2 linked regions of the Pseudobacteriovorax antillogorgiicola genome follow. The protein of the gene in region 1 binds, or shares a complex with, the protein of each later gene. Links are inferred from orthologs where the notes say so. Each region holds a gene or a part of one and is shown on either strand. Other genes may lie near its edges.

What was found. Proteins that work in one complex are often made in the same cells at the same time.
Region 2: the proteins of dnaG (region 1) and dnaB are in contact, whole or in part, in a crystal structure (PDB 2R6A), measured with the Geobacillus stearothermophilus proteins. The link is inferred for Pseudobacteriovorax antillogorgiicola from one-to-one orthologs. Residues at the interface, in WP_049624496.1 of Geobacillus stearothermophilus: Lys456, Leu457, Leu458, Pro459, Ala460, Asn463, Ala464, Leu467, Leu535, Leu536, Ile537, Ala538, Gln544, Glu545, Asp548, Tyr549, His552; in WP_033016901.1 of Geobacillus stearothermophilus: Ser13, Glu15, Ala16, Gln18, Glu91, Leu92, Asp94, Ala95, Val96, Pro97, Thr98, Ala99, Ala100, Asn101, Tyr104, Tyr105, Ile108.

The regions. Positions count from the first base shown.
Region 1 is NZ_FWZT01000002.1:225,837-229,693, reverse strand. Bases 754-3,674 are described here. They hold dnaG (DNA primase), read left to right. Parts: upstream 754-1,274; coding sequence 1,275-3,074; downstream 3,075-3,674. Other genes in these bases: rpsU (30S ribosomal protein S21), read left to right, coding at 1,019-1,216; B9N89_RS03390 (hypothetical protein), read left to right, coding at 754-976. In the rest of the region: more of B9N89_RS03390, read left to right, coding at 1-753. UniProt on the Escherichia coli protein: RNA polymerase that catalyzes the synthesis of short RNA molecules used as primers for DNA polymerase during DNA replication.
Region 2 is NZ_FWZT01000001.1:277,434-280,474, reverse strand. What follows is about bases 43-3,041. They hold dnaB (replicative DNA helicase), read left to right. Parts: upstream 43-854; coding sequence 855-2,228; downstream 2,229-3,041. Other genes in these bases: grpE (nucleotide exchange factor GrpE), read left to right, coding at 2,935-3,041; B9N89_RS01450 (helix-turn-helix domain-containing protein), read right to left, coding at 2,260-2,622; rplI (50S ribosomal protein L9), read left to right, coding at 360-803; rpsF (30S ribosomal protein S6), read left to right, coding at 43-357. In the rest of the region: more of rpsF, read left to right, coding at 1-42. UniProt on the Escherichia coli protein: The main replicative DNA helicase, it participates in initiation and elongation during chromosome replication. Travels ahead of the DNA replisome, separating dsDNA into templates for DNA synthesis.

The DNA of each region.
Region 1 (3,857 bases):
ACTCAAGAGCAAGCGCCATCAAGTTCGGTTTCTCAAACAAGCCGCCAGCCGCTGTCGCGAGCGCCACCCTGCCGTATCTATCCTTACAGACTGCAAGCGGAACGCCATTCGTGCTTACAAGGACGATCGCGACTATCTGCCTGTCGCATTGAAAGAGTGTAAGGAGAAATATCAGTCATTTCTCTTTCAGCCAGACGAGAGCCTACCTTTTAGGGTCGACGAAGGTAGAATATTTTTTGCCGGGGTTGGCCTCAACAGTAATCGCGAAGTCAAACCGTCGAGCAGCAAGGAAGACAAGTCTGACAACAACGACATTGGTAACTTCGACTGCGAGTCTCTAGGGCAAACCTTTGGTCGTCATCTCGACCCCCAATTCCTACTGTTTGGTAACGATCCACGTTCGTATATTCCTCTGAAGCAGACCTCAAAACGCTCATTGCTTCGCGGACTCAAAGTTCAAACTAAAAAGAAGATGGAAGTGCAGGTAAACCCCTACCTTGGTCAGGTCTACTGGCACCGGCAGTCTAAATCTGTAACCAACTATTTTCCCTCAGCCTCATGTAGCTATGGGGGCGAGAACCAAGGCCTTTATGACGGCATAAAAATCTATTACCTGATCGATCTTGAGAAAAACATGGCGACCCCCTATTTTGGCATTGCCTTCTATCGAAAAGGAACTAATATACCGGTCTCCCAACTCATCGAGGAGGTGAAGACAAAGTTGGGTGAGGGGTATGTCACATCGAAGTCCAAAAGCGGACTCGACTTGGTCGCGAAAGCGGAAATCAAACGATTCGATCATGAAGGTGATCCCCGCAACCTTTGTCAGTTTCCCCGTAAACACAGGGTTATCGGTGCTGTAGCTGCCGATGATTCAGGGCAGTTTGCAGCTTATACGCTCCTGTCCAATATCGGGAATCTGTGCAAGTACGGAGACCGCTTTGCCAGCCGTCTCCTGAAAAAAGGTTTCAACTAAATAAAACTAATCAGGCCATCAGGCCTTTTGGAGAGTAAAAACATGCCAGGAATCTTCCTTCGAGGCGAGGAGCCCATCGAATTGATGTTGCGTAAGTTTAAGAAACAAATCGAGAATGCCGGTGTTATGGCTGATGTCCGTAAGGGTGAGTCATACGAGAAGCCGTCTGTTCGACGTAAGCGTAAGGCTGCTGCCGCTCGCAAACGCGCCGCCAAACGCATTAGGCGAATGGGTGCCTAGCCCTCTCGCCGTTTCCAAGTTCTTTCGATGTTAAACAACCCGCTCCCGTGAGGCACCCATGTCAGTCGATGTTGCCAAACGCAGAATTCTGGACAAAGTTCCCTTAGCTAGCTTGATCGGCGAGTCGATCCAACTTAGCACGCGGAGCGGGCGTCAGGTGGGGCTCTGCCCCTTCCATCAGGAAAAATCCCCGAGCTTCACAATTTTCGATGACCACTATTTCTGCTTTGGCTGCCAAGCCCGCGGTGACGCCATCGAATATGTCCGCCATACTCAAGGCCTGTCATTTATCGAAGCCTTGAAATACCTCGCTGAAAAATACGGCATCGAAGCACCCGAGCTTGAAGACTCTCGTAAGGCCCAAGAAAGCCGACAGCAGGCCACCAACTTGTATCGCATTCTAAAAACGGCACAAGCTTATTTTCAGCACCATTTGGAGCACCAGGGCTCCCAGGTGAGAACTTACCTTCACAAAAGAGGCTTCTCTGATGAGGCTATCGAGAAATTTGGCTTTGGCTACGCTCCTGACCAGGCCATGGGCTTGGTTTCGGCTCTGCTTAAGAAAGGTTTTAGCCTCAAAGACGCTACTACGGCTTCGGTTGCGACCCAGTCTCAACGAGACCTTAAAACATACGACTTTTTCCGCCATCGCTTAATGATCCCCATTAAGGATCACCACGGTCGCCTCATCGCCTACGGCGGACGAACCATGGGCGATGACCCAGCGAAATACAAGAACAGCCGGGAGACACCCTTATTTGATAAATCCCATGTCCTATACGGGCTGGATCGCGCCAAAGAGCATATTCGCAAGAACAAGCGAGCCGTGGTTGTCGAAGGCTACATGGATGCCTTGCAGCTTTGGAATCATGGTTTCGGCGAGACGGTAGCATGTTTAGGCACGTCTCTAACCCCCCATCATATGCAGCGTCTGTCAAATCTAACAGAAACGGTTTATCTTATTTTCGATGGGGACCAAGCTGGCAAAAATGCTAGTTTAAGAACGGTAAGCAATGCCATAGAACTTCCTAAAACCCAATTCAAAGTCGTGCGCTTAGCTGCAAAGGACGACCCTGACTCATTTGTTCGTCGGCAAGGCCCTGATGCATTTGAAGCTTGTCTAGGCGAAGCTCGGGACCTGCTAGATTTTGCTATCGTTAGCAAGGTCGGCGATGCTCATGACTTAGCCATACCCGACTTGATCCAAGCAGATATCATCCCCTGGCTCAAAAGCGTGCGCGATCCGGTGCGACGATCATTTCTCATAAACAAGGTGTCTCATCTCACCGGCGTCGACCGTGAGTCCATCCAACAGATTATGATTGCCCGACCGAAAGGTGCCTCAGCGCAGCCCAAACCTAAGCCTGTGGAAGCTCCTAAACCTAAGCAGGAAGCTATCAGAGCTGCCTACACTCGCAAGCTAACAAACATTGAATATGACTTTCTGGGCCATGTTTACTACTCCCAGCCAGAGCAGGTTGTCTTAAGCGAGATTGAAAGCTTGCTCGCGGTTGAATTGGAACTTGAACCCTTGTGGGTAGATCTTTGTCATGAGTTCCTGAAATGCCTGAAAAAAGGCATCTCTCCCGCAAAGCAAGACATATCATCATGGCATACATCATCCGAGTTGGCAGCCATCAATCTGATGAAAAACTTCCATGAAAAGGAGTCTGCCTTTCAGGCAGAAAATCGCCAGAGCCTCATTCAACGACTAGGCAAGTCACTTAGGCAAAAGCAGCTACAGGAAACCGTTTCAATCCTCAAAAAACGCCTAGACGACGCAGATATTCAGCAGCAAACTGAAATTTTATCAGCGATCTCGAAATTAAATGGTGAAATTCGTTCTCTTGAGAGGTAGGATGCTAGCTTATTTAAATGACAAAATCTTGCTTTTTTCTAACCGACCCGATATACATATTAGGGTGCGTTCACTGAATGTATACTTGCTTGGTTAGATCCCGAGCATTTTTTTTCTTCCAAAGAGACCACCAAAATTCATTTTCGGAGAGACTATCTGCCTATGGCTACTAAGAAAAAATCTGCCAGCAAGGCCAAAGAATCGTCTAAAGCCAAAACTGCCAAAAAGGCAGCCAAGAAGAAGTCTGCAAGCAAAACTACCAAAAAAGCAGCGGCAACAACGACTGCAAAAAAGAAATCTGCAAAAAAGGCTTCAGTGAAGAAGGCAACGGCGAAGAAGGCCAGCGCAACGGCAGCCGAAGGCGAGGACAGCGCAGCGCAGCAGGTGATCGGAAAAGCGAAGGCTCTCACAGGCAAGGCAGGGCAAACTAAGAATTCCGTGGTGCAGCAACTCGAAAATGAGCTTGATAAAAAAGGCACACTCACATTCAAAGACGTGAGCGAGGCCATCCCAGAAGAATATCAAAGCCCTGAGATGATTCAGGCAATATTGATCGATTTAAAGTCCAAGGGCGTCGCCCTTCAAGACACGGTGAAAGATGAGATCGACGACTCAAAATCCGATCCTGACAGCGCCATACTTTTAGAAGATGATTCACTCAAAACGTTCGACGATCTGGATGATGATGACGATGATCCCACAAAGCCGGACAGTAGCGACTCAGATCAACCGGCCGCAAAGCGGACCAAGAGTAGCGATTCTGACGAGGAGGTCACCATTCGA
Region 2 (3,041 bases), on another replicon or contig:
TTGCTGAGAGAATACGAATTTACATTTGTAACAAAGGCAGATTTGCCTGACGCTGATAAGACAAAAGTCCTATCTGGCTATGAAGAAATCCTTGCCCGGAACGGTGGCGAGATTCTTAAAAAGTCTGACTGGGGAACTAAAAAACTAGCTTACCCAATCAAGAAAAACTTCCGTGGTCACTACGCGTTCTACGATCTAACAGCAAGCCCCGATAGCATTGCTGAGTGTGAGCGACTTCTTCGTATTGACGAAAATGTCCTTCGCTATTTGGTTGTAAAGATCGACGAAGACGTAAATGTGGAAGAGCGACGAGCTGAGCTAGCTAAGCTTGACGCACAGCAGTCTGAGGAGAAGTAATCATGAGACTTATCTTGAACCAAAACGTTGACTCCCTTGGCAACATTGGTGACATCGTTAAAGTAAAAGCAGGATATGCACGTAACTACCTGATTCCTCGCGGCATCGCGTCTGTTGCTAACGAAGGCAATGAAAAAGCATTGAATCAGCAACTCAAGGTTCTTGAGAAGAAAAAAGCTGAGCTTCTTGCTGAGGCGAAGAAGGCTGCTGCAGCTATTGAAAAAACTTCTGTGACAGTAACCAAGCAAGTTGGCGAAGACGAAAGAATCTTCGGATCTGTCACTACGGCTGAACTTGAAGAGCTGTTGATCGCTGAGGGTATCACGGTCAACCGCAAGGACATCAAGCTTGACGAAGAAGTTCGTAAAGTAGGTGTTTACGCCGCTTCAGTTAAAGTACATCCTGAAGTTGTCGCTAAATTCAAAGTTTGGGTTGTTGCCCAGTAAAAATAGGCGCTCCGATTCTGGGGCGCACTATGCTTCCTCAGGATCGCAGAGTTGACAGACTTAGATTTGAGTACAGATCAGCATCAGGTGAGTGGCAAATTACCTCACTCGGTGGATGCTGAAAAGGCTGTCTTGGGCTCTATCCTCCGTGACTCTGAGACCTTGTCAGTGGTGGAAGGGGTTCTGGAGCCCCGACACTTCTTTATTGATTCCCATCGCAAGATTTATGAAGCTATTTTTACGCTTTCATCGGCCGGTGAGTCGGTTGATATTGTGACGGTCGCAGAAAAGCTCCGTGAACTTCAGGAAGACGGCAAGCAGCTTGGCCCGTCATACCTTGTGGATCTTACCGAAAACTGTCCTGTTACACAGAATGTTGAGCACTATGCAAAGATAGTTAGGAACCACTTCTATCGCCGAGGCATCATTACATCATGTGAAGATGTGATTCAGGGTGCGAAAAGCTTTGACGGCTCCATTGAGTCGTTTATCGAGAAGGTGGAAAAGCAGTTTCTAGCTATTGCGTCAGAGTACGACAGCCAAGGTATCGTGACGGCAGACCGCGTTCTTGAATCGACGATTGAAGATATTCAGAAAAAACTGGAATCAGATGGTTCGTTAAGTGGTGTCACCACCGGCTTTAACGATCTTGATGCTCTGACTGGTGGTCTCCAGCCCAGTGACTTGATTATTCTAGCAGCTCGGCCTGGTATGGGTAAAACAGCATTGGTTCTGAATGTGGCCACGAATGCGGTTCTCGCTGGCAAGTCTGTCGTAGTGTTCAGCTTGGAGATGAGTAAAGAACAGCTCATGGCCAGGGTCTTGTCGAGTGTAGCGAGAGTCGACTCGTCGCGGTTGCGCAAGGGAGACCTTTCGGATGAAGAGCAAGATCGCTTGATGGAAGGTGCGCGTCGTATTTATGAGTGTAAGGATGCCTTAGGGATTGATGAAACACCTGGTATTTCTCTTATGGAACTTAGGTCTCGGTGCCGACGTTTTCACAAAGAGAATGGCGTCGATATGATTATTATCGACTATTTGCAGCTCATGTCTGGTTCATCACAAGCAAAGTCAGAGAGCCGTGAGCGTGAGATATCCGAAATCTCCATGGGCTTGAAAAATCTGGCCAAGGAATTGGGTGTGCCCGTGATCGCTTTGGCACAGCTTAATCGTGGTCCAGACTCTAGACCGGATAAACGTCCAAAGCTTTCAGATCTACGAGAATCAGGGTCGATGGAGCAGGACGCCGATATGATCTTTTTTGTCTATCGAGACGAGTACTACAATCCAAATTCAGAGATGGCAGGGATTGCCGAGTTGCTGGTCGCAAAAAACCGGCACGGTTCTCTTACTACTATCAAATTGGCCTACCAGCCTAACTATGTCTCATTCCAGAACCTCTTCCACGAATCGGACGACGCCTAGATTGAGTTTTTAGGATCGAGCTCAATAGCATCTAAATCCCGTAGAGCTTTATCTTTTTTCTGAGTGTGTTGCGATTGATGCCGAGGATCTTAGCAGCTTGGACTTGATTTCCACCCACTCGGCGCAGTATCTGAATAAGCAGCGGCTTTTCCACCTTGGACATGATCAGCTCATGGACATTTTCCGGATAAAAAGTACCAATTTGATCTAGGAAGCGCGATATTTTTAGCTCTACCACGTCTTCGATCGAGTATTTATCCAAGCGCTTGATCAAATCCACATCATCGATATTGATGCCGCGAGATGTCATATTCGCTGGTTTACTGGGAATCTGAGACTGTGACGATGAAGAGCCCTGGCCTGGACGAGGGGTCTGGGAGATGATTTGATCCACTAGTAATCCATCCAAAAAAGAAACCGACGATACCCGGTGCTGTCTGACCCTGCAAGAACAGGTGACGTTTTTTTATCAAGGCGGGGGATAGGCTGTCAACTTTCTGATGGAATTTAAAGATCTTGCTTGCTCGGCAGGCTTTTCCCATTTTTCGCAGAAGGGCCTGCGTTACAATCTTTAATAGTGAAACAAGCAATAGGTCACACTAACGTGTTATCATCTCTCAACTTTGCCCCTACGAAAGCCTTGATATGAATAAACTGGCGATGTAAAACCTTTTGAAGCAGTTTAACTATAGGATTTCTAGGCGGTATGGAAGTTAACCAAGAATCAAATCAAGCACCAAAATCAGCGAACGATAGCGATGCTCAAGAAGACAGTCGTGACAACCAGGATGCCAAGGCTCAAACAGCTGAGGT